3 regions of the Actinomadura sp. NPDC048394 genome follow, and region 1 is predicted to be linked to each of the others. Evidence: riboswitches for the same ligand, from Rfam matches in the RefSeq annotation. Region 1 holds a riboswitch; each other region holds the start of a gene.
The links. A riboswitch is a leader RNA that binds a small molecule or an ion and turns the genes downstream of it on or off. The one in region 1 is predicted to bind thiamine pyrophosphate.
Positions count from the first base shown of each region.

Region 1 (13,298 bases):
CTTCGGTCCGACCGTCGACGTGCTGCGCGCGCCGCGCAACGGCCGCTCGTTCGAGGGCTTCGGCGAGGACCCGTACCTGTCGTCCGGGCTCGGGGCCGCGTGGATCCGCGGCGCGCAGGCGCAGGGCGTGATGGCGTCGGTCAAGCACATGGCCGTCTACACGCAGGAGAGCGACCGGCTGTCGCTGGACATGAAGGTCGACCCGCGGACGCTGCGGGAGATCTACCTGCCGCCGTTCGAGGCGGCGGTGAAGCAGGGCGGCGCCGCGACCGTCATGTGCGGGTTCGGGAAGCTGAACGGGCGGTGGGCCTGCCAGGACGGCGGCGTCCTCGACGGGATCCTCCGGTCGGAGTGGGGTTTCAAGGGGTTCGTGCCGTCCGACCACACCGCCGTGCAGGACACCGTCGCCGCCGCCAACGGCGGGCTCGACATGGAGCTGCCGATCGGCATGAAGTACAACGCGTTCCTGCTCAAGATGGCGGTCGCGCAGAAGCAGGTCACGCAGGCGGCGATCGACGGGCACGTCCGCAACGTGCTGCGGACGATGTTCGCGTTCGGGGTGTTCGACCGGCAGGCGTACCCGAACGACCTCGCCGCGATCGACCGGACGGCGAGCGAGACGGCCGCGCGGAGCATCGCGGAAGGCGGGATCACGCTGCTGCGCAACGCGGGCGGGATCCTGCCGCTGAAGTCACCGTCCTCGATCGCGCTGATCGGGAGGGCCGCGAAGGAGAGCCAGAGCGGGACGGGATCGGCGAACGTCGTGCCGTTCACGTCCGTCAGCGCGCAGGACGGCATCGCGCGCCGCGCCGGCTCCGGCACGAAGATCAGCTACAACGACGGCGACGACGCGGGCGCAGCCGCCGACGCCGCGCGCAAGGCCGACGTCGCGATCGTCTTCGCGACCGACAGCGAGGGCGAGTTCTTCGACCGCTCGTGCCTGACGCTCAAGTGCGGCGACCCGCTGCGCGGCGACCAGGACGCGCTGATCGGCGCCATCGCCAAGGCCAACCCCAACACGATCGTCGTGCTGGAGACCGGCGGCCCGGTGCTCACCCCCTGGCGGAACCAGGTGAAGGGCATCGTCGAGGCCTGGTACCCGGGCCAGGAGGGCGGGAACGCGCTGGCCCGCGTCCTGTACGGGGACGTGGACCCGGGCGGGCGGCTGCCCGTCACCTTCCCGGCCGCCGAGGGGGACGCGCCCCTCGCCGGGAACCCGTCGCAGTTCCCCGGCGTGAACACGACCGTCACGTTCTCCGAGGGTGTCATGGTCGGCTACCGGCACTACGACGCCAAGGGCCTCACGCCCGCGTTCCCGTTCGGGCACGGGCTGTCGTACACGACATTCCGCTACAGCGGGCTGACCGCGTCGTCCACGTCGGTGCAGGTCACGGTGACCAACACCGGTACCCGCGCGGGGACCGCCGTCCCGCAGCTGTACCTCGGGCTGCCCTCCGCGGGCGTGGACGTCCCGCAGCCGCCCCGGCAGCTCAAGGGCTACACCAAGGTCGCCCTGGCCCCCGGTCAGAGCAAGCGCGTCACGTTCCCGCTGACCTCGCGGTCCCTGGCGTACTGGAACCAGGGCGCCAAGGCCTGGAAGGTGGCGGGCGGCTGCTACAAGGCGATGGTCGGCGGCTCCGAGCGCGACATCGAGCAGACCGGGAGCTTCGGGACCTGCGCCGCGAAGTGAAGATCGGGGTTCCGCTGCCCCGGCCCGCGGTGACAGGGTACAAATGAGGAATTCTTCGTCCGTCCCCGCCGAGTCGGAGTCCCCCCTTGCCGCACGACACCTCCCGCGGGAGGACGACCCCCCACACCGCGCGTCCCGCCCAGCCACGCACCGGCCAGCAGGCCCGTTCCGGGCAGGGACGCGCGGGGCAGCCCCACGGCCGCCCGCCGGGGCCGCGCCCCGGCACGTCCGCGCAGGCGGCGGGCACGGGCGGGAAGCGTCCCGGCCCCCGCCAGGGCCGCGGCCGGCGGCACGAGCGGCCGCTGCGCTCCGGCGACCCCCGCAGCATCGGCGGCTACCGGCTGCTCGGGCGGCTCGGCGAGGGCGGCCAGGGCGTGGTCTACCTCGGCCGCGACGATGACGACCGGCTGGTCACGGTCAAGGTGCTGCGCGGCGGCCTCGACGCCGGGCAGCGCGCGCGCAGCCGGTTCGTCAAGGAGGCGGAGGCCGCGCGGAAGGTCGCCGGGCGGCACACCGCGCGGGTGCTGGACGCCGACGTCACCGGCGACCGCCCCTACATCGTCAGCGAGTTCGTCGAGGGGCCGACGCTGCAGCGGGTCGTCGACGAGGACGGGCCGCTCCCCGCGCCGCAGCTGCGCAAGGCGGCGCTGCGCACCGCCGGCGCGCTCGCCGCGATCCACCGCGCCGGGATCGTGCACCGCGACTTCAAGCCCGCGAACGTGGTCCTCGGCCCGGACGGCGCCAAGGTGATCGACTTCGGCATCGCGCGGGCCGCCGACGCGCTGGCCCGCACCGAGCCGCTCACCACGAGCCCGGTCGGCACGCCCGGCTACATGGCGCCCGAGCAGATCGAGGACGAGCCGGTCGGGCCGCCCGCCGACGTGTTCGCCTGGGGCGCCGCGATGGTGTTCGCCGCGACCGGACGGCCGCCGTTCGGCAGCGGTCCGGGCGCCGCGGTGATGCGGCGGGTGACGTCCCGGCCGCCGGACCTCGGCGACATGGACGGGCCGCTGCGCGACCTCGCCGCCCGCTGCCTGGACAAGAACCCGGCGGCGCGGCCCACCGCGCCGCAGCTCGTCCGCGCGCTGCGCGAGGGGCAGGGGCCCGCGCCGAAGCCGCGGCCGACCCGCATCCCGCGCTACCGCTGGCGGATGATGCTGGCGCTCGCCGCGGTGATCATCGCCGGGTTCGTGCTCGGCATCCTGTTCTAGCGGCGCGCGTCCCTCCGGCGCCGGCTGGGCGCGTGCTCACCAGTGGGGCGGGCGCTCGTCGAGCAGCCGCGCGTCGTCATCGCCGCCGCCGCGCCACTCGCCCCAGCCGGTGTCGGTGTCGTCGGAGGTCTGGTCCGGCAGGATCTCCAGGTCGTCGCCCAGGTCGACCGGCCGGTCGTCGTCGGGTCCCACGCTCATGATCCCCATTGTCGGCCATCGGCGGGACCGCCCGCACCGTGATCCCCGTCGCCCCCGGTCAGGCCACGGTCAGGCCGCGGCGAGGCGGCGGGCGAACTCGGCCGCGGCGGCGCCCGGGTCGGCGGCCTCGGTGATCGCCCGGACGACCACGACGCGCTCGGCGCCCGCGTCCAGCACCTCGCCGAGGTTGCCGAGGTCGACGCCGCCGATCGCGAACCACGGGCGGGACTGGCGCTGCGCCGCCACGTACTCCAGCAGCTTCGGGCCGGGCGCGGGACGTCCCGGCTTGGTCGGCGTGGGCCACACCGGGCCCGCGCAGAAGTAGTCCACGCCCGGCTCGGCGGACGCCGCGGACGCCTGCTCGTCGGAGTGCGTGGACCGGCCGATCAGCACGTCCCCGCCGACGATCTCGCGGGCGGCGGGCACCGGCAGGTCGTCCTGCCCGAGGTGCAGCACGTCGGCGCCGACCGCGCGGGCGACGTCGGCGCGGTCGTTGACCGCCAGCAGCGCGCCGTGCCGCTCGCACGCCGCCCGGAACACCTCCAGGTAGGCCATCTCCTGCCGGGCCTCCAGGCCCTTCTGGCGCAGCTGGACGATGTCGACGCCGTTGCCGAGCGCCGCGTCCAGGAACGCGGGAAGGTCCCCCTGCCGCTCCCTCGCGTCCGTGCAGAGGTAGAGGCGGGCGCGGCTGAGCCGGGCGCGCAGCGCCACGGCCCGTTCGGTCGGGATGTGCCTGGACACGGTGGGGGCGGTTTCCTTTCGCGGTGCTTGCGTCGAGCGGCCTGCCCGGCGGGCATGCGGCGCGGGGCCACGCGCGGCGGCGTGACCCCGCGGCCGGTCGCTCGGTCGGTTCGGGTCAGAATGCCAGGGCCTGGGCGCGTCGCCGCACCTCGGTCCCCCGGTTCTCGCTGAGCGCCTGGACGGGCGTGCCGGGCAGCGTGTCGTCGGCGGTGAACAGCCAGCGGAGGGTCTCGACCTCGTCGAAGCCGGCGTCCGACAGCAGCGTCAGCGTGCCGGACAGGCCCTTGATGACCTGGCCGTCGCGGATGAACGCCGCCGGCACCATCGGCTCGCCGTCGCGGCGGACCGACAGCAGCTTCCGCTCGCTGATGAGCTGCTTGATCCGGCTGGTCTTGATGCCGAGCCGCTCCGCCGCCTCCCGGAGGGAGAGCCAGTCGCCGGCGAGGGCGTCGGTGCGGGGGTCCAGTGCGCTGTCAACGGTTGCGTGCGTCTGGGTCACGCCCCCTTGCTACCACGCCTTCGGAAGCCTCAAACCCGCCCGGCCGCCGTTACCGCCGGTGAGGTTCCGCTACCCGCGAACGGCCTGGCGGACGGCCACGTCCGGGTCCGCGATCGCCTCCGGGTCGACCGGCGTCCCGGCCGCGATCACCCGCCTCGCCTGCACCAGGTCCCGGGGCCGGTCCACGGTCAGGATCGCGTCGAGCCGGTCGCCGGTCAGCCAGGCGATCGCCCACTTGCGGCCGGACGGGTCGCCGCGGTGGACGAGCCGCTCGGACCGCGCGTGGTTCCCGGCGTACTGCACCATCCGGCCGAACTGCTCGGACCAGAAGTAGGGGGCGGCGTCGTAGACCGCGTCCTGGCCGAGCAGGGCGGCCGCGGCGGTGTCGGGGGCGTTGAGGGCGGTGTCCCAGTGCTCGACGAGGAGGCGGCGCCCGTACCGGTCCGACCACCAGGCGGCGCAGTCGCCGACCGCGACGACGTCGGGGCGGACGGTGCCGGCCTCGTCGTCCATGACGGTCCGGAACGAGGCGTCGGTGACGACGCCGCGCTCCAGCAGCAGGCCGGAGCCGTCGAGCCAGCCGAGGGCGGGCCGCACGCCGATGCCGACGACGACCTCGTCGGCGTCGATCCGCTCGCCGCCGCCAGGGCCGGCGAGGGCGAGGCCGCCGTGCTCGACCGCGGCGACCTTGACGCCGGTGCGCAGCTCGACGCCCGCCTCGGCGTACCAGGGGATGGTGAGGGCGCCGATCTCCTGGCCGAGGGCGACGGCGAGGGGGGTGTCGGCGGCCTCGACGACGGTGACGGCGCAGCCCTTCTTCGCGGCGGTGGTGGCGACCTCGGCGCCGATCCAGCCCGCGCCGACGATCACGATGCGGGCGCCCTCGGTGAGGCGTCCGCGCAGGTCGCGGGAGTCGTCGATGGTGCGCAGGACGTGCTGGCGGCCGTCGCCCGGCAGCGTGACGGGCTCGGCGCCGGTGGCGATGACCAGGCCGTCGAAGGGCAGGTCGCCGGCGGTGGAGGCGACCGTGCCGCCGCGTCCGGGGCCGTCGAGGCGCAGGCCGGTGGCGCGCTCGCCGAGCAGCAGCTCGCAGCGGAGCGCGTCCCAGTCGGCGTCGACGGTGGTGTCGTCGGAGTCGCCCGCCAGCACCGCCTTCGACAGCGGCGGCCGGTCGTAGGGCATGTGCCGCTCCGCCGAGACGAGGGTCAGCGCGCCCTCGTACCCCTTGCTCCTGAGTGCCTCGGCGGCCCGCACGCCCGCCAGCCCGCCGCCCACGACGATGACCCTGTTCATGGGCGCCCACCCTAACCGGGCGCCCTTGCGCGGTTTTGGACGGGTGTCCAGACAGGTGCATCCGGGCCGTTGGCCGTATGGTGGGGGACATAACAAGACATAGCGCGGGAGTCCGGTGCGACCGGGCTGAGAGGGCGGCTGACCGGGCCGCCGACCGCCACGACCTGATCCGGATCATGCCGGCGAAGGGAGCGCGCAGTGCGGATCGTGATCATCGGGGCCGGGGTCATCGGCCTGGCCACCGCCTGGCGGGCCGCGCAGGGCGGCGCCGCCGTCACCCTCGTCGACCCGGCGCCCGCGAGCGGCGCGTCGTCGGTCGCCGCGGGGATGCTCACCCCCGTCAGCGAGCTGAGCTACGGCGAGGAGCCGCTGCTGCGGCTCGGCCTCGCCTCCCGTGACCGCTACGGCGCGTTCGCCGCCGAGCTGGCCGAGGCCACCGGGCTCGACACCGGCTACCGCGACGACGGGACGCTCCAGGTCGCGTTCGACGCCGACGACCTGAAGCTCCTGGACGACCTCCGCGCCTTCCAGGAGAGCCTCGGCATCCCCGTCGAGGCGCTCACCGGCCGCGAGTGCCGCAAGGCCGAGCCGATGCTGGCGCCCGGCGTGCGCGGCGGCCTGCTCGCCCCCGCGGACGGCTCGGTCGACCCGCGCCGCCTCGCCCCGGCGCTGCTGGCGGCGGGCGAGCGGCTCGGCGTCCGGCTGGTGCGGCGGCGCGCGGAGGGCGTGCTGGTCGAGCACGACGCCGCCGCCGGGGTCCGGCTGGACGACGGCACCGAGATCCGCGCGGACCGGGTGCTGCTGGCCGCCGGGCCGTGGTCGGGCGACCTCGGCGGCCTGCCCGCCGGGACCGTTCCACCCGTCCGCCCCGTCAAGGGCCAGGTGATCCGGCTCCGCACGCCGGTGCCGTTCCTGCGGCGCACCACCCGCGGCCTCGTGAAGGGCTCGTCGATCTACCTGGTGCCGCGCGCGGACGGCGAGATCGTCATCGGCGCCACGCAGGAGGAGCTGGGCTTCGACACGCGGGTCACCGCGGGCGGCCTGTGGGAGCTGCTGCGGGACGCCCGCGAGCTGCTCCCGGGCATCACCGAGCTGGAGTTCGCCGAGGTCACCGCGGGCCTGCGACCCGGCTCCCCGGACAACGCCCCGCTGATGGGGCCGACCGCGCTGCCCGGCTTCTACCTCGGCACCGGCCATTTCCGCAACGGGATCCTGCTCGCGCCGGTCAGCGCCGACGCCCTCGCCGCGATGCTGCTGGACGGCCCCGTGCCCGAGGTGGCCGCCCCGTTCTCCCCCGCCCGCTTCTCCCCTGAACCGCAGTGATGAAGGCCGCAGTGAAGGCCGCAGTGATGAAGGTCGTGCAGGTATGAAGATCATCGTGAACGGAGAGCCGCGCGAGCTGCCCGACGGGGCGTCCGTGGCGCAGGCGGTCGCCGCCGTGACCACCGCCGCGTCCGGCGTGGCCGCCGCGCTGAACGACGAGGTCGTCCGGCGCTCGGCGTGGGAGGCGACGGAGCTGCGCGAGGCGGACCGCCTCGAGGTGCTGACCGCGGTCCAGGGAGGCTGACCGTGACGGACGAGACGGCGAACGGCGACGGCCTGGTCATCGCCGGCGAGGAGATCGGCTCCCGGCTGATCATGGGCACCGGCGGGGCGCCCAGCATGCACGTGCTGCGCGAGGCGCTGACCGCGTCCGGGACGGCGCTGACCACGGTCGCGATGCGGCGGGTCGACCCGTCGGCGCGCGGCTCGGTGCTGGACGTCCTGACCGAGTGCGGCATCCGGGTGCTGCCGAACACCGCGGGCTGCTTCACCGCGGGCGAGGCCGTGCTGACGGCGAAGATGGCGCGCGAGGCGCTCGGCACGAACTGGGTCAAGCTCGAGGTGATCGCGGACGAGCGGACGCTGCTGCCCGACCCGATCGAGCTGGTCGAGGCCGCCGAGCAGCTCGTCGACGACGGCTTCGTCGTCCTGCCGTACACCAACGACGACCCCGTCCTCGCGCACCGGCTGGAGCAGCTCGGCTGCGCGGCGGTGATGCCGCTCGGGTCGCCGATCGGGTCGGGGCTCGGCATCCGCAACCCGCACAACATCGAGCTGATCGTCGAGCGGGCCGAGGTCCCGGTGATCCTGGACGCGGGGCTCGGCACCGCGTCCGACGCCGCGCTGGCGATGGAGCTCGGCTGCGACGCGGTGCTGCTGGCGACCGCCGTCACCCGCGCGCAGTCGCCCGCCCGGATGGCCGCGGCGATGCGGCACGCCGTCGAGGCGGGGCGGCTCGCCCGGCTGGCCGGCCGGATCCCGAAGCGCCGCTACGCCCAGGCGTCCTCGCCGTTCGAGGGCCTCGCGTCGTCCTGACCGGTCAGTGAAGCAGAGCTAAAGCTTCGACTGAAGAAATATTCGCTGGACCTGAACGGTGGACGTCCCCAGACTGAGGGCGTCCACCGGAAGGCCCGCCCGCAACCGCGCCGCACCCTTCGGTGTTCATGGAAACGTCCCGAACCTAAGGTGCGTCACATGCAACAGGGCAGTGCCCCGCGAACGGGCGTCGACCGGCTCGCCGTCGCGGCAGCGGCCGTCACGGTCGTGCTGTGGGCCTCGGCGTTCGTCTCGATCCGCAGCGCCGGCGCGGAGTACGGCCCCGGCGCCCTCGCGCTCGGCCGGCTCCTCTCCGGGACCGTCGTGCTCGCCGTCCTGTGCCTCGTCCGCCGCGAGGGCCTGCCGCCGAAGGGCGCCTGGCCCGGCATCGTGGCGGCGGGCGTGCTGTGGTTCGGCGCCTACATGGTCGCGCTGAACTGGGGCGAGCGCCTCGTGGACGCCGGGACCGCGTCCCTCGTCGTCAACATCGGCCCGATCCTCATCGCGCTGCTCGGCGGCTGGCTGCTCAAGGAGGGCTTCGCGCCGCGCCTGCTGGCCGGCATGGCCGTGTCGTTCGCGGGCGCCGCGATCGTCGGGCTGTCGATGTCCGGAGGCGGGGGCTCGTCGATCGGCGGCGTCCTGCTCTGTCTCGTCGCGGCGGTGACGTACGCGTTCGGCGTCGTCAGCCAGAAGCCCGCGCTCCGGCACGCGACGCCGCTGCAGTTCACCACCTGGGCCTGCGCGATCGGCGCGGTCGCCTGCCTGCCGTTCGCGCCGCAGCTGGTCTCGCAGGCCGCCGACGCCCCCGCCGGCGCGACCCTCAACATGGTCTATCTCGGCGTCTTCCCGACCGCGCTCGCCTTCACCACCTGGGGCTACGCGCTGGCCCGCACGTCCGCCGGGAAGATGGGCGCCACCACCTACGCCGTGCCCGCGCTCGTCGTCACGATGTCGTGGCTGTTCCTCGACGAGGTCCCCGGCCTGATCACGCTCGGCGGCGGCGTCCTCTGCCTCGCCGGCGTCGCCGTGTCCCGCAGCACCCGCGGCCTGCGCCGCGCCCGCCCGGCCTCCCCCGTGGCCGCCGCCGCGGACCCGCCCGCGCCCGCGTCCGACCCGCGGCTCATCGATGCTCATACTCACGACTGATGAGAACATCCGTCATTCGCCCGTAAACTCGCACCGATGGACACGTCGGTTGCAGATCCACTCGTCGGGCAGGTGCTCGACGGGCGCTACCGCATTGAGTCCCGGATCGCGCGCGGCGGCATGGCCACCGTGTACGTGGCCCGCGACATCCGGCTGGACCGCACGATCGCGATCAAGGTGATGCACGCCGGCCTCGCCTCCGACGAGGACTTCGTCGCCCGCTTCATCGGCGAGGCCAAGGCCGCCGCGGCGCTCTCCCACCCGAACGTCGTCGCCGTGTACGACCAGCGCTCCGACGGCGAGCACGTCTTCCTGGTGATGGAGTACGTCCCGGGCCGGACGCTCCGCGACGCGCTCACCGAGCTCGGCCGCCTCGGCCCGCGCTCCGCCCTGGAGATCATGCAGCCGGTGCTGGCCGCGCTCGGCGCCGCGCACCGGGCCGGCCTCGTGCACCGCGACGTCAAGCCGGAGAACGTGCTGATCTGCGAGGACGGCACCATCAAGGTCGCCGACTTCGGCCTCGCCCGCGCGGAGAGCGCGAGCAAGATGACCAAGACCGGCATGATCATCGGCACGGTCGGCTACCTGGCGCCCGAGCAGGTGCTGCAGGGCACCGCCGACGTCCGCTCCGACGTCTACGCCGCCGGGATCATGCTGTTCGAGCTGCTCACCGGCCACCTCCCGCACCAGGCCGACACGCCCCTCGCCGTCGCCTACAAGCACGTCAACGAGGTCGTCCCGCCGCCGTCCAGCGTCGTGCCCGGCATCCCGCGGCGCGTCGACGAGCTGGTCACCGACGCCACCAGCCACGACCCGGCGCGCCGCCCCGAGGACGCCAACCAGTACCTGGCCGAGGTCGCCGAGGTCTTCGGCGGCCTGCCGCGCGACTTCGACCGCCGCATGGAGGAGGCGTCCCGCAACGCCACCAGCATGCTGCAGTCCCCGCCCGCCGGGCCGCCGCAGGGGCACACCGCCGTCCTCGACGCGAGCACCCTGCCGCCCGAGACCCTCCCGTCCGGGTACGCCCCGCGGTCCCGCACCGACCGGGCGCTCGGCGCGCTCACCGGCAAGTACGTGCTGATCGCCATCGGCGCCATCGCCGCCGTGGTGCTCGGCTGGGCGGTCTGGTACCAGACGTCCGGCCAGTACGACCACATCCCGTCCCAGATCATCGGGATGAAGGTCGCGGACGCCCAGCGCGAGCTCGACCACGCCGGCCTCGACGTCCGCGTCGCCACCGCCGTCTACGACGACCACGTCCACAAGGGCATGGTCGCCAAGAGCGACCCGCCCGCCGGCGCCCGCATCGCCAAGGGCGAGACCGTCACGCTGACCCCGTCCAAGGGCATCACCCCCCGCGAGGTCCCGGACGTGTCCGGCAAGTCCCTCGACGACGCGAAGCGGACCCTGCAGGGCAAGGGCTTCACCATCGGCAAGACCAGCACGACCCCGTCGCAGACGGTCCCCAAGGACAAGGTCGTCGGCACCGACCCCGACGCGGGCGAGAAGCTGTCCCCCGACAAGCCCGTCGACGTCATCCTCAGCAGCGGCATGTCCATGCCGAACGTCGTCGGCACCGACGGCGACGCCGCCGCCAACCAGCTGCGCTCCATGGGCCTGAACGTCACCGTGCAGAAGAAGAAGGTCGACGGCAAGCCCGCGAACACCGTCATCAGCCAGGACCCGGCGGAGGGCACCGGCGTGTCCGACGGCGACGACGTCACCATCGTCGTCAACAAGCGCGACTGCATCGTGGACGCCGGCCCGATCCACTTCGGCTGCAACGACGGCGAGCCCCAGCAGAACATCCCCGTCCCCAACGTCACCGGCCAGAAGGTCAGCGACGCCAAGAAGGCCCTCGAGGACTCCGGCTTCAACGTCAACGTCACCGGGTTCGGCGGGAACACCGTCCGGTTCCAGAGCCCGAACAGCGGCGAGGCCCCGCGCGGCTCCACCGTCACCCTGGTGAAGGGCCCCTGACCGGGACCGGACGGTCGGACCCGGCGGCTAGGCTGAACGGGCTATGACCGCACCGCAGAGCCCCATCGGGGCGCACGTTCCCGTGGCCGGCGGGCTCGCCACCGGCGGCCTGAAGTACGCCGCCGAGATCGGCGCCGAGGCGATCCAGGTCTTCGTCGCCAACCCGCGCGGCTGGGCGCTGCCCGAGGGCAAACCCGCAGAGGACGCCAAGCTCCTCGCCCGCACCGACGTGCCCGTCTACGTGCACGCCCCGTACCTGGTCAACTTCGGCTCGCCCAGCGAGGAGACCCTCGCCAAGTCGATCGCGACCGTCCGGCACTCCCTCGTCCGCGGCCGCGCCATCGGCGCCCGCGGCGTGGTCGTCCACACCGGCTCCGCCGTCAGCCAGAGCTACGACGCGGCGATGGCCCAGATCCACGACCACGTCCTCCCCCTGCTGGAGGAGATCCCCGACGACGGCCCCGACCTGCTCCTGGAGCCGATGGCCGGGCAGGGCAAGATGCTGTGCGCCAAGGTCCAGGACCTCGGCCCGTTCTTCGAGCGCCTGGAGCACCATCCGAAGCTCGGCGTGTGCTTCGACACCTGCCACGCGTTCGCCGCGGGCCACGACCTCGCCGCGCCCGGCGGCGTCAAGAACGCCATGGACGCCCTGGTCGCCACGGTCGGCGAGGGCCGCCTCAAGCTCGTCCACGCGAACGACTCCAAGGACGTCTGCGGCTCCGCCAAGGACCGCCACGAGAACATCGGCGCGGGCCAGATTGGTGAGCAGCCCTTCGCCGACCTCTTCCGCCACCCCGCCGTCGCCGGCGTCCCCTTCATCATCGAGACCCCCGGCCGCGCCCCCGAACCCCACGCCAAGGACATCACCACCCTCAAGACCCTGAGGGCCGACTAGAAGAGCCCGAGCCGGGGCACCAGCCACAACGGACCGCAAGATGATCGTCCGTAAGCCGAGTCGGCGACGACCCGCGCGTTGCGATCGCGTGCGAAGCCAGATTCGAGCGAAGCAAGAATCTGATCGCGCAGCGAGGCCCCCAGGGCCGAGTCGGAGCGATGCTGCGATCGCCGCTTTGCCCGCCGAAGGGAGGCCCCCCAGGGCCGACCGCCAAGGGCAAAGCAATAAATAGGACTCGGGCGTCGCCGAACAACCCCCCGACTGTTCGACGACGCCCGAGCCACAGGTCGTCGGGTCCCACCCCCCCGGTACGGGACCCGGCGACTCACGATCCGGCGTTCGACTGGCGTTCGCCGGATCTCCGGGTTTGCTGTTGTGGGAGGTTTCGCGGTGGTGGACGGGGTGCCCGTCCGGTCCGTCCGCCCGCTCCTCCGAAGCGGTGTGGCGTGTGGTGCCACTGAGAACACTAGAGGTCCGATGCCTCCGATCGGCACTGGGAAAACACAAGGCTCGGTAAACGGTCAGTAGTCATAGATGTGCGGAGTGTAGTCAGACGGTGAGCGGTCGGTTTCGCGGGACGAGCGGGCGAGACGGCGTCCAGGAACGGTCCACACGGCGGTGAGCGGTCGCGTTGGAAATTCACGGAGCGGTGGGGCGTCCGGTTCGCCGGGTTCTCAGGGGGCGGGGGCGGGTTCCGGGAGGTGCAGCCGGGCCATGGCGGCGTCGGCGCGGCGGGGTGCGCGGCGGCGGGTGAGCAGCGACACCGCGATCATGACGGCGAACGCGGTGGGGGCGACGGCGAGGGAGGGCTGGGCGAGCAGCGCCGCGGTCCAGCCGGTGCCGGGGCCGGAGGCGAGGCGGGCGACGCCGGCGGCGACGGCGAGCCCGCCGCCGGTGAGGAGGCCGGTGAGGGCGCCTGCGGCGGTCAGCCCGCGCCACCAGATGCCGAGGACGAGCAGCGGGCACAGGGAGCACGCGGAGACGCACAGCGCCATGACGACGAGGTCGGCGGCGTCGCGGGGGCCGATGGCGGGGAGCACGGCGAGCGGGGCGGCGAGGGCGAGGACGACGCCGATCCGGAACGCGGTGACGCCGTCGCGGTGCCGCATCCGCTGGGTGACGGTGCCGGCGATGGCGACGACGATCCCGCAGGAGGTGGAGATGAACGCGGCGAAGGCGCCGGCGGCGACGACGCCGGCCATCAGCGCGCCGGGCAGGCCGGGGGCGGCTCTGAGCGGGAGCAGCAGGATGGTGGCGTCGATGTCGCCGGTCATCAGCAGCTCGGGG
Region 1 is NZ_JBEZJL010000018.1:21,086-34,383, forward strand. It holds gene AB0C78_RS14855 (glycoside hydrolase family 3 C-terminal domain-containing protein) at 1-1,690, shown strand, start outside; gene AB0C78_RS14860 (serine/threonine-protein kinase) at 1,777-2,901, shown strand; gene AB0C78_RS14865 (hypothetical protein) at 2,938-3,099, opposite strand; gene thiE (thiamine phosphate synthase) at 3,169-3,840, opposite strand; gene AB0C78_RS14875 (Rv2175c family DNA-binding protein) at 3,956-4,339, opposite strand; gene AB0C78_RS14880 (FAD-dependent oxidoreductase) at 4,409-5,632, opposite strand; TPP riboswitch at 5,727-5,840, shown strand; gene thiO (glycine oxidase ThiO) at 5,831-6,955, shown strand; gene thiS (sulfur carrier protein ThiS) at 6,999-7,199, shown strand; gene AB0C78_RS14895 (thiazole synthase) at 7,196-7,990, shown strand; gene AB0C78_RS14900 (DMT family transporter) at 8,150-9,136, shown strand; gene pknB (Stk1 family PASTA domain-containing Ser/Thr kinase) at 9,173-11,116, shown strand; gene AB0C78_RS14910 (deoxyribonuclease IV) at 11,160-12,011, shown strand; gene AB0C78_RS14915 (cation acetate symporter) at 12,686-13,298, opposite strand, start outside.

Region 2 (3,800 bases), on a different contig from region 1:
CGCCCGCCCGCGGCCCGGAACTCCCCGGCCTTCTCCCGCATCCCGGCGGCGAGCGCCTCCTCCTCGGCCAGGCCGCGCTCGTCGGCATAGCGGCGGACGTCCCGGGTGATCTTCATCGAGCAGAAGTGCGGCCCGCACATCGAGCAGAAGTGCGCGGTCTTCGCGGGCGCCGCCGGGAGCGTCGCGTCATGGAACTCCCGCGCCGTGTCCGGGTCGAGCGAGAGGTTGAACTGGTCCTCCCAGCGGAAGTCGAACCGCGCGTCCGACAGCGCGTCGTCCCACGCCTGCGCGCCCGGATGCCCCTTGGCCAGGTCGGCGGCGTGCGCCGCGATCTTGTAGGCGATCACGCCCGCCTTGACGTCGTCGCGGTCGGGCAGCCCGAGGTGCTCCTTCGGCGTGACGTAGCAGAGCATCGCGGTGCCGTGCCAGCCGATCATCGCGGCACCGATCGCGGAGGTGATGTGGTCGTAGCCGGGCGCGATGTCGGTGGTCAGCGGCCCGAGCGTGTAGAACGGCGCGCCGCCGCACCACTCCTGCTGCAGGTCCACGTTCTCCTTGATCTTGTGCATCGGGACGTGGCCCGGGCCCTCGTTCATCACCTGGTTGTCGAACTCCGCCGCGATCCTCGTCAGCTCGCCCTGCGTGCGCAGCTCGGCGAACTGCGCCTCGTCGTTGGCGTCGGCGATGCAGCCGGGGCGCAGCCCGTCGCCGAGCGACCAGGTGACGTCGTAGGCCGCGAAGATCTCGCACAGCTCGCGGAAGTGGGTGTAGAGGAAGTTCTCCTCGTGGTGCGCCAGGCACCACGCCGCCATGATCGACCCGCCGCGCGAGACGATGCCGGTCCTGCGCCGCGCGGTCAGCGGCACGTACGGCAGCAGCACGCCCGCGTGCACGGTCATGTAGTCGACGCCCTGCTCGGCCTGCTCGATCACGGTGTCGCGGAAGACGTCCCAGGTCAGCTCGGCCGGGTCGCCGCCGGCCTTCTCCACCGCCTGGTACAGCGGGACGGTCCCGACCGGCACCGGCGAGTTCCGCAGGATCCATTCGCGGGTGGTGTGGATGTCCCGGCCGGTCGACAGGTCCATGATCGTGTCGGCGCCCCAGCGCGTCGCCCACGCCATCTTCTCGACCTCGTCCTCGATCGAGGACGCCACCGCCGAGTTGCCGATGTTCGCGTTCACCTTCACCAGGAAGTTCTGGCCGATGATCATCGGCTCGATCTCCGGGTGGTTGACGTTCGCGGGCAGCACCGCCCGCCCCGCCGCCAGCTCGGCGCGCACGAACTCCGGCTCCACCCCCTCGCGCAGCGCCACGAACTCCATCTCGGCGGTGATCTCCCCGCGACGCGCGTACGCGCGCTGGGTCACCGCGCCGCCGCTCGCCCGGCGCGGCCGGCGGGGGAGCAGGCCGTCGGCGACGGGCGCGGAGCGGCGCCCGTCGTCCTCGGGACGCGCCGGCCGCCCCTCGTACGGCTCGGTGTCGCCGCGCTCGGCGATCCACCCCTCCCGCAGCGCGGGCAGGCCCCTGCGGACGTCGGTCTCGTGCTCGGGGTCGGTGTACGGCCCGGACGTGTCGTACAGGACGACGACGTCGCCGTTGGTCAGCGGAACCTCCCGCATGGGAACGCGCATCCCCGGGCGGGAGCCCTGGAGGTACGTCTTGCGGGCAGCTGGAACCACGGATTCGGTCATGACGACTCGATCTCTCCCTACGCCGGCATTACCCGGTCAGGTTCATGCGGTCAGCGGCCGTCCCAGCCGCTATCTCAGCCCGGTTCGCCGGGCCCCCGCGATCTGTCGTGCTCGACGGTAACCCGCCGCACCCCCGTTGCCGCAACCGCCGTCCATGGGTTAGAACGCGCCCGCGCGTCCGGGTTGAGAGGATCACGGCATGGAGAACCACGGCATGGCGGACTTCCGCGGTGACCTCACGCTCAGGCCGGTCGGGCACGTGTCATCGCCGCTCAAGGACCGGGCCTCCGCGCCCAAGCAGGGGACCGAGGGCGCCCCCGACGCGTGGCTGGTCTTCGAGCCGTCCTACCACGCGGCCCTCGAAGGCCTCGGCGCAGGCGACCGGATCATCGTGCTGACCTGGCTGCACCAGGCGTCCCGGGACGTGCTCCGGACCCGGCCGCGCGACGACCCGCGCAACCCCGAGACCGGCGTGTTCGCGACCCGGTCCCCGGACCGGCCGAACCCGGTCGGCCTGCACCCGGTCGAGATCCTGCAGGTCACCGGCCGGCGGGTCCGGGTCCGCGGCCTGGAGGCGCTCGACGGCACGCCCGTGGTCGACGTGAAGCCCGTGCTCAAGGGCGATGCGGAGCCTTGACCGGCCCGTGGGCCGGGACGGGCCGGCCCACGTCCTAGAGTGGAGATGCATGATCACCGTCTGAGGAAGGACCCGGCATGCCCGTTTCCCCCCGGCCGCACAGCGCGACCGGCACGCAGAACGTGCTGGAGAGGACCTACGAGCGCGTCCTGGTCCGCGACCCGGGGGAGCCCGAATTCCACCAGGCCGTCCACGAGGTGCTGGAGTCGCTCGGCCCCGCGGTCGCCGGCCGTCCCGAGCTCGCCGGCCACGGGGTGCTGGAGCGGCTGGTCGAGCCCGAGCGGCAGATCGTCTTCCGGGTGCCGTGGACCGACGACTCCGGCGCGGTGCACGTCAACCGCGGCTTCCGGGTGGAGTTCAACAGCGCGCTCGGGCCGTACAAGGGCGGGCTGCGCTTCCACCCGTCGGTGAACCTCGGCATCGTCAAGTTCCTCGGCTTCGAGCAGATCTTCAAGAACGCGCTGACCGGGCTCGGCATCGGCGGCGGCAAGGGCGGCAGCGACTTCGACCCGCACGGCCGCTCGGACGCCGAGGTGATGCGGTTCTGCCAGTCGTTCATGACCGAGCTGCACCGCCACATCGGCGCCGACACCGACGTCCCGGCCGGGGACATCGGCGTCGGCGGCCGGGAGATCGGGTTCCTGTTCGGGCAGTACCGGCGGATCAGCAACCGCTGGGAGGCGGGCGTCCTCACCGGGAAGGGCCAGCCGTGGGGCGGCTCGGCCTGCCGGACGGAGGCCACCGGCTACGGCAACGTGCTGTTCACCGCCGAGATGCTCCGCAAGCGCGGCGAGGAGCTGGACGGCCAGACGGTCACCGTGTCCGGCTCCGGCAACGTCGCGATCTACAGCATCGAGAAGGCGCAGCAGCTCGGCGCCAACGTGATCACCGTGTCCGACTCGGGCGGCTACGTGGTGGACGAGAAGGGCATCGACCTCGAACTGCTCAAGCAGGTCAAGGAGGTCGAGCGCGGGCGGGTCGCCGACTACGCCGAGCGGCGCGGCGCGTCCGCCCGGTTCGTCCGGGGCGGCAGCGTCTGGGACGTGCCGGCCGACATCGCGCTGCCGTCCGCGACGCAGAACGAGCTGGACGTCCAGGCCGCGCGGATGCTGGTCCGCAACGGCGTGAAGGCCGTCTCCGAGGGCGCCAACATGCCCACCACGCCGGAGGCCGTCCACGTGCTGCAGGAGGCGGGCGTCGCGTTCGGCCCCGGCAAGGCCGCCAACGCCGGCGGCGTCGCGGTCAGCGCCCTGGAGATGCGCCAGAACGCCGGGCGGGAGATGTGGACGTTCCCGCAGGCCGAGGCGGAGCTCGCGGAGATCATGACGCGGATCCACAACACCTGCGACGAGACCTCCGAGCGCTACGGCGCGCCCGGCAACTACGTGGTGGGCGCCAACATCGCCGGGTTCGAGCGCGTCGCCGAGGCGATGCTCGCCCAGGGGGCCCAAGTTCATCGAGGTCGCGGGCGA
Region 2 is NZ_JBEZJL010000165.1:68-3,867, reverse strand. It holds gene thiC (phosphomethylpyrimidine synthase ThiC) at 1-1,691, opposite strand, end outside; TPP riboswitch at 1,687-1,800, opposite strand; gene tsaA (tRNA (N6-threonylcarbamoyladenosine(37)-N6)-methyltransferase TrmO) at 1,891-2,328, shown strand; partial or broken gene gdhA (NADP-specific glutamate dehydrogenase) at 2,406-3,800, shown strand, end outside.
Region 2: another riboswitch for thiamine pyrophosphate. It lies ahead of thiC (phosphomethylpyrimidine synthase ThiC); the one in region 1 lies ahead of thiO (glycine oxidase ThiO).

Region 3 (13,298 bases), on a different contig from region 1:
TCGTCCTCGGGGCCGGGCAGCGGCTCTTCGGCGCGACGAGCGCGAAGAAGCCGATGCGGCTGGCGGAGACGCGCATGGTCGGCGACGGCATGCCGCTCCTCACCTACCGGACCGTCCGGGAAACGGCCTAGACGCCCGTGCCCCTGGTCCCCGGTTCAGTCCTGGCCGGGGATCGGGGCGCCGGACGGGAGGCCCGCCGCCACGTACGCGTCGTACCTCGGCTTCCAGGCGGGCTGCTCGGCGGCGCGGTCCTCCGCGTGCGCGTCGAGCGCGGACAGGCAGACGTCCCAGCCCGCCGCGTTGCGCGCCGCCGTGTCGCGGGCTTCGAGCACGTTGGTCAGGACGAACCGGGTCCGGTCGCCGTCGAGCGGTTCGAGGTCGAAGTGCAGCTCGTCGCCGCCCCAGGTGAACGCGAGCCGGCGCGGCGGGTCGTAGTCGATGATCCGGCCGCTCGTCGTCGCCTCGGGCATGTTCGGGTCGCCGGAGAAGGTGATCGCCCCGCCGGCGACCGGCTCGATGGCGACCTTCGGGGACGGGAACCAGTGCGCGAGCTCGGCGGGGTCGGCGACCATGCGCCAGACCCGGTCAACGGGATGGTCGTAGATCCGCTCGAAGCGGACGGCCGGGCGCCCGCCGATCTCGAGGTAGCCGCCGGGATTCGTGATGATCATGTCTCGCCTCTCTCGGTGGCGCCGGGGTCCGGCGGGGCGGCGGGCGGGCCGTCCGCCCCGTCCAGCCGGTCGCCCAGCGCGTCCAGGCTCGCGTTCCACAACCGCCGGTAGGGCGCGAGCCAGGCGTCCAGCTCCGCCATCGGGGCGGGGCGGATCGCGTACAGCCGGCGCTGCGCGTCCCGCTCGACGTCGACCAGCCCGGCCTCGCGCAGCACGCGCAGGTGCTTGGACGTGCCGGGCTGGCTCAGGCCGCAGGCGCGGGCCAGGTCGCCGACCGGCCGCGGGCCCTGCAGCAGCCGGTCGAGGATGGCGCGCCGGCCGGGGTCGGCGAGCGCGTGCCAGACGGCGGTTGCCATGTCACTCAATATGCCTCACCAGGAATATAACCGTCAAGGAATAGACCGAGGCCGGCGCGGTCGCAGCAGGAGCCAGCCGGACGCGGCCCCGGCGAACTGCAGCGCCGCGATCGCCAGCACGAGCCCGACCGGGCCGACCGCGTCCGCGCACGCCGCGGTGAGCGCCGCGCCCAGCGCGGACGCGCCGATCTTGAGGCTGCCGCCGGTCGTGTTGACCTGGCCGAGCCGGTCCGGCGGCGCCTCGCGCTGGCGGAGCATCAGCGTCGCGGCGAACACCGGCCCCTCGGCGAGGCCCGCCGCGCAGAACGCCGCCATCGCCCACCCCGCCGACGGCGCCAGCGCGACCGCCGCCAGCGCCGCGCCGAACGCGACGAGCCCGCCGACCAGGACCGGCTCGCCGTGCCGCGGCGTCAGCCAGCGGCTCGACGCCAGCGACCCGAGCAGCGACCCGACCGCCATCGCCACCAGCAGCCGCCCGCCCGCGCTGGCCGGCGCGCCGACGTGCTGGGCGAGCAGCACCGCCGTCACCGCGACCCCGCCGAACCCCAGCCACGCCAGCGTCGTCGCCACCGTCACCGCGCGCAGCACCCGCCCGCGCGCCAGCACGACCAGCCCGCCCGCGATCACGTCGGCGAGGCCGGACCGGGCGTCCTCGGTGACCTCGCCGATGTCCCGCTCGGCGATCGCGCCCTTGCCCGCCTCCGCGGCCCGTCCCGCGTCCGCGACACGCCCCGCGTCGGCGGCGCGTCCCGCCTCCGCAGCGCGCCCCGCGTCCGCGGCGCGTCCCGCCTCCGCCTCCGCCTCCGCCGCCGCGGCCGCGCCCGGGTCGGGATCCGCCGCGCGCCCGGGCGGTGCGGGGGCCGAGGCGTCCGAGGCCGCCGCGGCGTCCGGGCCGGCGAAGGGCAGCAGCGGCAGCACGCAGAGCCCGAGGACGGCGCTCGCGACGATGGCCGTCCCCGCGTACTGCCCGCCCGCGAGCGACGCGACGCCCGCCGCGAGTCCCGGCCCGACGATCGCCGCGACGTTGTAGCTCGACGCCTCCAGCCCGTACGCGCGGGACAGCCGGTCGGCGGGGACGAACCGCGGCAGCAGGCTCGTCAGCGCCACCACGATCGGCTCGGTGCAGCCGATCACGGCGGCGACGCACAGCGCCGCGACCAGCGGCGAGCCGCCCGCCATCGCCAGCAGCAGGCCGGTCGCGGCGGCGTAGCCGAGCGCCATCGGCACGATGGCGCGGCGCGGGCGCCGCAGCCGGTCCACCGCGTTGCCGATCACCGGCCCGCTGATCACGTACGGCAGCGTCATCGCGGTCTGCAGGTAGCCGGCGGTGGCGGCGTGCCCCGTCCGGGCCTGGACGGTCAGGACGAGCGCCGTCGCGACGCCCTCCGCGGACACCCGCAGCAGCGTCGCGGCGGTCAAATGGAACGCAAGCCCCCGGATCACCCTCGGATCGTGACACAGGAACGGGCCGTCGGCTCCGGCGGAACGGGCCGACCTAGACTTCTGGTGTGACGCAGACAACGGGGACGACGGCATCGGACGTGCACGAGCACCGGGTGACCAGCGAGGTCGGGCGGCTGCGGACGGTCCTGCTGCACCGTCCGGGCGCGGAGCTGAAGCGGCTGACGCCGCGCAACAGCGACAAGCTGCTGTTCGACGCGATCCCGTGGGCGGGCCGCGCGCAGGAGGAGCACGACGCGTTCGCGGAGGCGCTGCGGGAGCGCGGCGTCGAGGTGCTGTACGTCACCGAGCTGCTGCAGGACGCGCTGGAGTACGAGGGGGCGCGCGAGCAGGCGATCGCGGACGCGATCGTCGACCTGCGGCTCGGCGACCAGCTGCGCCGCGTCGTGGAGGGGTACCTGCGCGACCTCGACCCGGAGGACCTGGCGCAGACGCTGGTCGCGGGGCTGGCGCACGAGGAGCTGAAGTCCGGGCACGGCCTGGTGTACCGGCTGATGGACCGGCTCGACTTCATCGTCGACCCGCTGCCCGGCCTGCTGTTCACCCGCGACAACAGCGCCTGGATCGGCGACCGGGTGGCGGTGACGAGCCTCGCGATGGAGGCGCGGCGCCGGGAGGCGCAGCTCACCGGGCTGATCTACGCGCACCATCCGCGGTTCGACGGGGTGGAGCCGGTGTACTCGCCGGAGCTGGAGCACCTGGAGGGCGGCGACGTGCTGCTGCTCTGCCCGGGCGTGATCGCGGTCGGGACGGGCGAGCGGACGACCCCGGCGGGCGTGGAGCGGCTCGCGCGGCAGGTGATCGGGGCGGGGCTGGCGCACACGGTGCTCGCGGTGCCGATCGCGCAGGAGCGGGCGACCATGCACCTGGACACGGTCTGCACCATGGTCGACGTCGACACCGTCGTGATGTACCCGCCGGTCGCGCACTCGCTGACCGCGTACACGGTGACGCTGGACGGCGGCGAGCTGCGGGTCGCCGGGCCGCGCCCGTTCCTGGAGGCGGCGGCGGACGCGATGGGCCTGGACCGGCTGAAGGTGATCGACACCGGGCTCGACCCGGTGACCGCCGAGCGGGAGCAGTGGGACGACGGGAACAACACGCTCGCCGTCGCGCCCCGGCTGTGCGTGGCGTACGAGCGCAACATCGAGACGAACGCGCAGCTGGAGGCGTCGGGGATCGAGGTCATCCGGATCAGCGGCAGCGAGCTCGGCACCGGGCGGGGCGGGCCGCGCTGCATGTCCTGCCCGATCCTCCGCGACGCCCCCTGAGGGCGCCCCTGACAGCGCCCCTGACGGCGCCCCCCGACGGCGTCCCTGACGGCGTCCTCCGACGCGAAAGGCCCCGGCGCGACGCCGGGGCCTTTCCCACGTTGGACGCTCGGGCGGTGTCGACGGGGGCACGACAGCGCCCGAGCTTGTTGAGGACCATACAAGGTGCGGCAGTGGTCCCTCTAGGCGGGGTATGCCCTACTTGGGGCCACCTCATTCCTCGTGCCGTCGTAGAGGTCGTCCTCGGGGTCGTCCATGAGGTCCGGGAAGGCGGCGAGATCGGGCACGACGCCGTCCGAACGCGCAGGTGAGACCGCGTCCTCGCCGCCGGGCACGCGCGGCGTGCGCAGTACCGCCCACACGGTGGTGGCGCCGTCCTCGTGCCGGACGCCCCAGCCCTCCGACAGGGCCTCGACGATGCCGAGCCCGCGGCCGCCGAGCGAGGACAGGGTGCCGGGCCCGCGGCGCGGCTCGGTCATCGCGCCCCCGTCGCTGACCTCCAGTTCCAGGACGTCGCCGCGGCGCAGCCAGCAGACCCGGACCTGCCCGGAGGGCAGCGGCCTGGCGTGCCGCAGCGCGTTGCTGATCAGCTCGCTGACGATGACGCTGGCGTCGTCCACGACCGACTCGTAGACCCCCGAGGCGGCCAGTTCCGAGCTGAGGCGCCTGCGGGCGACCGCGACGCTGGACGGCGCGTGTGGCAGCAGTACGACGCTCGACGCCCTCACCTCCCCGTGGTTCCGCTCTCTCGGACGAGTCCCGTCGTCACTCTTCCGGTACGACCGAAATGCCCTGATGGCAGGGGCCGGAAACCTGAGCGATGCCGGTCGCCACCTGCACAACGAGTCACCGCCCGTCCGGTCACGGTGATCACCCCCGTCTGCGGTGTCGGAACCCGGCGCCGGCCGGTGATCCCATCACCGGCGGCGGCCACCCAAGGATCTATCCAGCCGGAGGACGGGTTACTCCTCGCGCGCGCGTTTCGTCCGTCACACCCGGTGGCCACCGTACTTTCCCGCACGGAGCAACCCTGCCACCAGTCAGGATCGCTCAAACCGCGCGGCACAACGGACTCACCCGTCCGCATCCGGACCGCTGTCCTCACGGTAAGTGACCGACCGGGCGGTCATTCGGCGGGCGGCGGGCGGTCATTCGGCGGGCAGGACGAGCCGCATGCAGGTGCCCGACTCGCCGCTCGTGCCGGGATGCGCCGAGATCGCCCCGCCCTGCGCCTCGGTCAGCCGTTTCACGATGTACAGGCCGAGGCCGATGCCGCCGAACCGGCGCCGGTCCCCCGCCTCGCCCTGCACGAACCGCTCGAAGATCCGCTCGTGGTCGCCGGGGCGGATGCCGATCCCCTCGTCCTCGACCGTCACCGCGATCCCCCGCGCGCCCGCCGCCGCGCCCGCCGCGACCGCCTGCGCGCGGACCCGGACCGTCCCGCCGTCCGGGCTGTACTTGAACGCGTTCTCCAGCAGCTGCCCGAGCACGATGTCGGTCGCCATCGCGTCGCCCCGGCACCGCGGCAGGCCCGGCTCGATCTCCAGCTCCACCCGGTGCAGGTCCGACAGCGACCGGAACCCCGCGACGACGCCCTCCAGCACCCGCGCCAGGTCGAACGGCTCGACCGTCACGGCCAGCTCGTCGGCGCCCGCGCGGGAGCCGAGCAGCAGGTGCTCCACCAGCCGGCCGAGCGACTGGGCGCGCTCGGCGATCGTCGCGACGGCGGCGCGGCGGTCCAGGTCGGCCAGCTCGTCCCACCGGTTGACCAGCGTCGACGCGAACCCCTGCACGACCGTGATCGGGGTGCGCAGCTCGTGGCTGGTGGTGGCGAGGAACAGGTCCTTCGCCTCCTCCAGCGCCTTCGCCTCCGTCACGTCGCGGAAGTCGACGACGAGCTCGCCGGTCTCCTCGATCTCCGCGGCCAGCACGTTCAGCCAGACCCCGGACTCCAGCGGGAACGTCAGCATCTCGCCGAGCGCGGGCATGTCGAACGGCAGCGGCCGGCCGATCGCGTCCTCCGGCGGGATGCCGGTGAGGGTGTGCGCGGCCGGGTTCCACTGCCGGACGACGAGGTCGTGGTCCAGCACCGCGATGCCGTCCGCGCTGGAGTCGATCACCGCGCGCTCGTGCGCCCGCTGCCGGACGACCTCCGCGTACGCGACCGCGTTGCCGACCGCGACGCCGGCGTGCCCGGCGAGCAGCTCCAGCAGCTCCAGCTCGGTGTGCCCGATCTTGCGCCCGGAGAACAGCGCGTAGAGCGCCCCGTACGGGCGGTTCTGCAGGTACGACAGGCCGAGCGCGACGGTGTGCAGGCCGGGCAGCTCGGACCAGATCAGGTCGCCGAGCCGCTGCTCGCCGGTCGCGAGCTTCACCGTCTTGCCGGACCGCAGCAGCTCCCCGACCAGGCTCGGGCGCAGCTCGGCGGTCGTCCCGCGCATGTGCTCCGGCAGCCCCGACGTGCTGACCAGGCGCAGCCGCTGCCCCTCGATCCGGACGAAGCCGCCCGCGTCCGCGCCGGTCAGCTCGATCAGCGCGGTCGTGATCCGGTCGAGCACCACGGCGAGGTCCAGCTCGGCGTTCAGGTCGGCGACGATGTCGTTCAGCCGCCGGACGAGCCGCGCCCGCTCCGTCATGTGGTGCTGGACGATCTCGTCGTCCTCCGCCGGGTGGTACACGCCGACCCAGCCGAGCGGGGTCCCGGCCGGGTCCTTCAGCAGGCTCGTGTCGATCCGCACGTCGATCAGCCGGCCGTCCCGGTGGAACCGGCGGGTCGCGATCGAGATCTGCCCGCCCTCCTTCTCGGACTCGCCCTCCCCGGCGCGCCGGGTGAGCAGCCGCTCCTGGACGGCGTTGTGCTCGGCCTTCAGCTCGTCCGGGACGATCGGCGGGACGCGCCCGACCATCTCCTCGGCGCTCCAGCCGAACATCCGCTCGGCGGCCGGGTTCCACACGGTGACGCGGTGCTTCTGGTCGACGGCCACGATCGCGTCGGCGGCGCTCTCGATGACGGCGCGCGCGATCGGGTCGTGGACGTGCTGCACGTCTGTCATCGTGCCACCGGAGCCCGGCACGGCGCCGGGCGATCGGCGCCGAAAAGTTCCCACAAAGCGGCCCCGGCGAAGGGAAGAACGCCACGTCAGCGGCCCGGGGACCTTGAAATCGGCCATCTCCGTCGTGCCTTTCCGGCGGGCGCGGCGCATCCGTCGGCGCGCGGCTGCGGCAACCCTACCGTCGGGTAATACCGGCGCCGCGGGCGGCGCCCGCCCAGCCGATCAGCAGCGTCGCGGCGGCCGCGGCGAGGAAGGACAGCAGCGACGCGCTCATCCAGCTCTGCGGCGTGAAGTGCAGCGCGTCCCGCGCGTGCTGCCACAGGTCCGCCCACCAGCCGACGGTCCCCGGGTTGATCAGCTGGTAGGCGACGATGCCGACCGCCCACGCGGCGATCATGCTCCACCGGGACGGCGCGGTGCGGCTCGCGTCCCAGCCGCCGGCGCGGCCCCGGCCGAGGAAGAAGTCCGCGGCGAGCACGCCCAGCATCGGCACGAACACCGACCCGATCAGTGACAGGAAGCCCGCGTAGTCGTTGATGTCCAGCGCCAGCGCCAGCACGGTGATCCCCGCGCCGAGCGCGACCGACAGGACGCGCCGGTCGGCGCGCGGCACCAGGTTCTGGATCGACACGGCGGTGGAGTACACGTTCGCGAACGACTGGTCGGCCTCCCGCAGCACGAACACCGCGAAGAACACCGCACCCAGCGCGACGTGCAGGAACGGGTCGAACACCCGGTCGGTGTCGCCCGCGACGAGCGCCAGCGCCAGCAGCCCGAGCACGTACGCGACGATCTGGGTCACCGAGTACCCGACGGACGCCGCGCCGAAGGCCCCGCGCGCGCTCTTCGCGTGCCGCGTGTAGTCGGCGGCGACCGGCACCCACGAGATCGACACCGCCAGCGCCGCGTCCGCGCCGATCCAGAACCCGTGCCACGACCCCTGGTTCAGATCCGGCAGCGGCTGCCGGACCAGCTGCACGTAGAAGTAGCCCAGCGCCACGACCACCGCGACCGTCACGTACCGGCGCAGCAGCCGCACCGACCCGAGCGGCCAGATCGTCAGCACCGTCGTGAGCACCCCGGCCGCGACCACGTACCCCCAGCGCGGCACCCCGTCCCACAGCTCGCGCGCCGCGTCCGCGATCACGATCAGCTCGAACGTGCCCCAGCCGACCAGCTGCGCGATGTTCAGCACCGTCGGCACGTACGACAGCCGCGCGCCGAACAGCCCGCGCAGCAGCACCATCGCCGGCTGGCCCGTCCGCGCCCCCGGCACGGCGGCCAGCCCGAGCATCAGCCCGCCCAGCACGGTCCCGACGATCATCGCGGCGATGCCCGCCGCGATCGCCAGCGTCGGCTTGCCGTCCGCGCCGGGCGCGAGGACGGTGTACGCGCCGGAGAAGGCCAGCAGGCTGACCCCGAGGTTCGCCCAGAACGCGCTCTGGTCCCAGAAGCCGAGCACCTTCGGGGCGGGCTCGTCGAGGGTGTACGGGACCTCGTTGCGCGGGCTCTCGTGCGCGAGGGTCTTTTCGACGTCGGACGTCACGGGACACGCTCCCTACGCCGGCATTACCCGGACAGGTTCATGCGGTCGGCGACGCCAGGAAGGCCGCCCTCTCAGCCCGGCTCGAGGCCCGAGCTCCCGCGGTTATCGGTCGGCACCGATCGTACAACCGCCCGCAACCCCTACAAAGGGTGCATATCCCCGGGGGTCGGTCAGGCCACGTAGGGCTCGCCGTCCCCGCCGTTCTCCATCGGCCGGCCCGCCTCGGCCCAGCCCTTCATCCCGCCGTCCACGTTCTTCGCCAGCCAGCCCGCCTGGTTCAGCGCCACCGTCACCTGCGCCGACCGCGCCCCCGACCGGCAGATCACGAAGATCTCCCGGTCCCGCGGGATCTCCCCGGCCCGGTCGCCCAGCTGCCCCATCGGGATGTGCACGGCCTCGGGCGCGTGCCCGGCCTCCCACTCGTCCTGTTCGCGCACGTCCAGCAGGTAACCGCCCTGCGGAACGTCGGCGGCGACCACCGCCGGAACCTCGTCCCCGAAAATCATCACACCCCCATGGAACCGCGCGAAGCCCCCCTGCGTCGAATCACGCATGCGGTATCGGACGCTCATCCTCGCCTCGTCCGGGCTCGCCATGATCTTCTCACTGGCCGCCTGCGGCGACGAACACGCCAAGACCCTTCCCGCAGAGCGGCCCTCGGGCACCGCCGCGGTACGGCCCTCGAGCCCCTCGGCCGACAGCCTCACCATCCAGGTCAAGGCATCGGCCCAGGCCCCCGCCAAGACCTACACCCTGACCTGCGACCCGGCCGGCGGCGACCATCCGAAGGCCGCCGACGCCTGCGCCGCCCTCACCAAGGTCAAGGACCCGTTCGCGCCCGTCCCCAAGGACCGGATGTGCACCGACATCTACGGCGGCCCCGAGGTCGCCACGGTGAAGGGCACCTGGCAGGGCAAGCCCATCGACACCACCTTCAAGCGCAACGACGGCTGCCAGCTGCACCGCTGGACGGAGATCGCCCCGGTCTTCGGCCCCGTCCCGAAGGTCCGCTGACCCGCCCGCCCGCATGCGGTCGCGGCCGCAGCGCACCCAGATCCAGGCGTCGATCCGGGCCGCGCCCTCGGGCTCGCCCCACGCTGCCACTATGGGCGGCATGTTCTCGCTGCGGATGAACGACGCCGCGCTCGACTCCCTCGGCCTGCTGCGGGGACCGGCCGCCGCCAAGCCGCCGGCCGGCCTCGCCGCCGGGCTCCGGGACGCTCGACAAGATGGTCGTGGCCGACGTCGAGGTGGGCGCCTGAGGGTTACTTGAGGAGGCGGGAGAGGCGGCGGTCGGCGAGGGGCTTGCCGCCGGTCTGGCAGGTGGGGCAGTACTGGAGGGCCGAGTCGGCGAACGACACCTCGCGGATCGTGTCGCCGCACACCGGGCATTCCTGGCCCTTGCGGCCGTGCACGCGGAGGCCGGTCTTCTTCTCGCCCTTGAGGTCCTGGGCCTCCAGGCCGCGCGAGCGGTCGACCGCGTCGCGGAGCGTGGCGACGATCGCCTCGTGCAGGGTCGCGACGTCGTCGTCGGTGAGCGTCGCGGCGATCTTGAAGGGGGACATCTTCGCCACGTGCAGCACCTCGTCGGAGTAGGCGTTGCCGATGCCGGCGATGACGCTCTGGTCCCGCAGCAGGCCCTTGATCTGCGTGCGCTTGCCCGCGACGATCTCGCGCAGCCGGTCGGCGGTGAACGATTCGTCGAGCGGGTCGGGGCCGAGGGTCGCGACACCCGGGACGTCGTTCGGATCGCGGACGACGTAGACCGCGAGGCCCTTCTTCGTGCCGGCCTCGGTGAGGTCGAAGCCGGAGCCGTCGTCGAGGTGGACGCGGAGGGCGAGCGGGTTCTTCCCGCCGGGGCGGGCGGGCCTGGTCGGCACCTCGTCGCGCCATCGGAGCCAGCCGGCGCGGGCCAGGTGAACGACGAGGTGGATGCCGTCGACGTCCAGGTCCAGGAACTTGCCGTGCCGGGTCGCGCCGGTGACGGTCAGCCCGCCGAGCGCGGTCACGGGCGGGTCGTAGGTCTTCAGCGCGGAGATCGCGAGGACGTCGACGCGCGCGACGGCATGGCCGACGACGCGCTCGCGCAGGAACGCCGCCAGCGCCTCCACCTCGGGCAACTCGGGCATCGGACCTCCACTCGCCGACCGTGACCCCTCCAAGGTAAACGGTCCGGCAGCCATGCGGCGGACCTGCGCAAGTACCTCCCCCGGGGACGCGGATCGCGAGATCATCGATGGCGGCGGCGTCCCGCGTCCGGCGACCTCCCTGGACTGTCCACAGGGCCGGGGAAGGTTGTGGAAAACCTTGTGCATGGCGCGCGGTTCGGCGCGGCGGCGGGGCGTTCCGGGGTGAATACCTCGACGAATATCGACAAAGCGCCGTGCGGCGGTTCCTGCGGGCCGCCGCACAGGGTGTGGATAACTCCGCGCGACGGGCTGTGACCCGGATCTCGAAATAACCCCTAGGGGGTACGGGTTGTGCGGGGTGTTCGGGTTGTGGCACCATGAGGTCGTGCAGATACCCCCAGGGGGTACAACGACGAGGGAGGACGAGAGATGAGCACCGCCACCTACACCGTCACCGGGATGACCTGCGGCCACTGCGTCGCCTCCGTGACCGAGGAGGTCGAGCAGGTCGCCGGCGTGACCGCCGTCGACGTCGACCTCGAGACCGGCCGGGTGACCGTCACCAGCGAGGCCCCCGTCGACGACGCCCTGATCAAGGGCGCCGTCGAGGAGGCGGGATACGCCCTGCAGGCCTGAGGCCTGCCGCCCTGGGAACCAGGGCCGAGACGAGTGGAGTGAAGGACGATGAACACCGCGACCAAGCTGGGCGCCTACGTGGCAGGGCTGGCCGTCGTCTTCGGCGGCGCCGCCGGGATCGGCACGGTGGCCGGCCCGGTCGGCAAGGCCGACGAGGGCGGGCACGGCGCGCACGGATCCCACGGCGGGACGGCGGCGGGCACGGCGGTCCCCGGCGGGCTGCAGGTCAGCCAGGACGGCTACACCCTGCACCCGCGGACGACCACGGTGCGGCCGGGCGTGCTGACCGACTTCCGGTTCACCATCGACGGCCCGGACGGCAGGCCGGTGACCGGGTTCACGCCGCTGCACGGCAAGCGGCTGCACCTGATCATCGCGCGCCGCGACCTGTCCGGCTTCCAGCACCTGCACCCGACCGAGGTCGGCGGCGGCGTGTGGGCGGTCGCGGTCGTCCTGCCGAAGGCCGGCGCGTACCGGTTCTTCACCGACGTCCAGCCGGAGGGCGCGAAGGAGGCGCTGACGCTGGGCGTCGACGTCGCCGCCCCGGGCGACTTCCAGCCGGTCCCGCTGCCGGAGCCGGAGCAGGTCGCGAAGGTGGACGGCTACGAGGTGAAGCTGGCCGGGGCGCTGGCCCCGGGCAAGGCGAGCAAGCTGACGCTGACGGTGAGCAAGGACGGCAAGCCGGTCACGGACCTGGAGCCGTACCTGGAGGCGTACGGGCATCTGGTCGCGCTGCGGCAGGGCGACCTGGCCTACCTGCACGTCCACCCGGACGGCGAGCCGGGCGACGGCAAGACGAAGCCGGGTCCCGGCATCACCTTCTACGCCGAGGCGCCCAGCGCGGGGACGTACCGGCTGTACCTGGACTTCCAGCACGCCGGCAAGGTCCGCACGGCGGAGTTCACCGTGACGGCGGGGCCGTCGTCCGGGCCGGTCGAGCAGGGCGGCCAGGACGAGGGCCACGGCGAGGGCCACGGCGAGCACACCCACTGACATCCCGTACGGTCGAAGCGAAGGAGGAGCGATGACCACCGGCGCCGTGCCAGAAGCGGAATCCGGGCGGATCGAGCTGGCGATCGGCGGGATGACGTGCGCGTCGTGCGCCAACCGCATCGAACGCAAGCTGAACAAGCTCGAGGGCGTCACCGCGACGGTCAACTACGCCACCGAGAAGGCGAAGGTCGAGTTCCCGGCGGGGGTATCGCCGGAGGAGCTGGTCGCCACGGTGGAGGCGGCGGGCTACACCGCCGAGCTGCCGGCCCCGCCGAAGAGCGAGGGCGAGGGCGACGCGGGCGGGGAGCCCGACGACGGGCTGCGCACGCTGCGGCAGCGGCTGGTCATGTCGGTCGTCCTGGCGGTCCCGGTGATCGCGATGGCGATGGTCCCGGCGCTGCAGTTCGACAACTGGCAGTGGCTGTCGCTGACGCTGGCGTCGCCGGTCGTGGTGTACGCGGGCTGGCCGTTCCACAAGGCCGCGTGGACGAACCTGCGGCACGGCGCCGCGACGATGGACACGCTGGTGTCGGTCGGCACGCTCGCCGCGTTCGGCTGGTCGCTGTGGGCGCTGTTCTTCGGCACCGCCGGGGAGACGGGCCTCAAGCACGGGTTCGAGTTCTCCATGACCCGCTCGGACGGGTCGATGAACATCTACCTGGAGGCCGCGTCCGGCGTCATCGCGTTCATCCTGGCGGGCCGCTACTTCGAGGCGCGGTCCAAGCGGCGCGCGGGCGCCGCGCTCAGGGCGCTGCTGGAGCTGGGCGCCAAGGAGGTCTCGGTCGTCCGCGACGGGCGCGAGGAGCGGATCCCGGTCGAGCAGCTCGCCGTGGACGACGTGTTCGTGGTCCGTCCCGGCGAGAAGATCGCGACGGACGGCGTGGTGACCGAGGGGTCGTCGGCGGTGGACGCGTCGCTGCTGACCGGCGAGTCCGTCCCGGTGGAGGTCGCGCCGGGCGACGCGGTGGTCGGCGCGACGGTGAACGCGGGCGGGCGGCTGCTGGTCCGCGCGACGCGGGTCGGCGCCGACACCCAGCTCGCGCAGATGGCGCGGCTGGTGGAGGACGCGCAGACCGGCAAGGCGCAGGTGCAGCGGCTCGCCGACCGGATCTCCGGGATCTTCGTCCCGGTGGTGATCGCGCTGGCGGTCGCGACGCTGGGCTTCTGGGTCGGCACCGGCTC
Region 3 is NZ_JBEZJL010000006.1:120,887-134,184, forward strand. It holds gene AB0C78_RS05680 (dihydrofolate reductase family protein) at 1-131, shown strand, start outside; gene AB0C78_RS05685 (SRPBCC family protein) at 156-671, opposite strand; gene AB0C78_RS05690 (metalloregulator ArsR/SmtB family transcription factor) at 668-1,027, opposite strand; gene AB0C78_RS05695 (MFS transporter) at 1,061-2,470, opposite strand; gene AB0C78_RS05700 (arginine deiminase) at 2,536-3,759, shown strand; gene AB0C78_RS05705 (ATP-binding protein) at 3,942-4,487, opposite strand; gene AB0C78_RS05710 (PAS domain-containing protein) at 4,908-6,812, opposite strand; gene AB0C78_RS05715 (cytosine permease) at 6,988-8,358, opposite strand; TPP riboswitch at 8,351-8,468, opposite strand; gene AB0C78_RS05720 (rhodanese-like domain-containing protein) at 8,529-8,864, opposite strand; gene AB0C78_RS05725 (SSI family serine proteinase inhibitor) at 8,911-9,372, shown strand; gene AB0C78_RS05730 (DNA-formamidopyrimidine glycosylase family protein) at 9,624-10,487, opposite strand; gene AB0C78_RS05735 (heavy-metal-associated domain-containing protein) at 10,917-11,123, shown strand; gene AB0C78_RS05740 (hypothetical protein) at 11,172-12,116, shown strand; gene AB0C78_RS05745 (heavy metal translocating P-type ATPase) at 12,148-13,298, shown strand, end outside.
Region 3: another riboswitch for thiamine pyrophosphate. It lies ahead of AB0C78_RS05715 (cytosine permease); the one in region 1 lies ahead of thiO (glycine oxidase ThiO).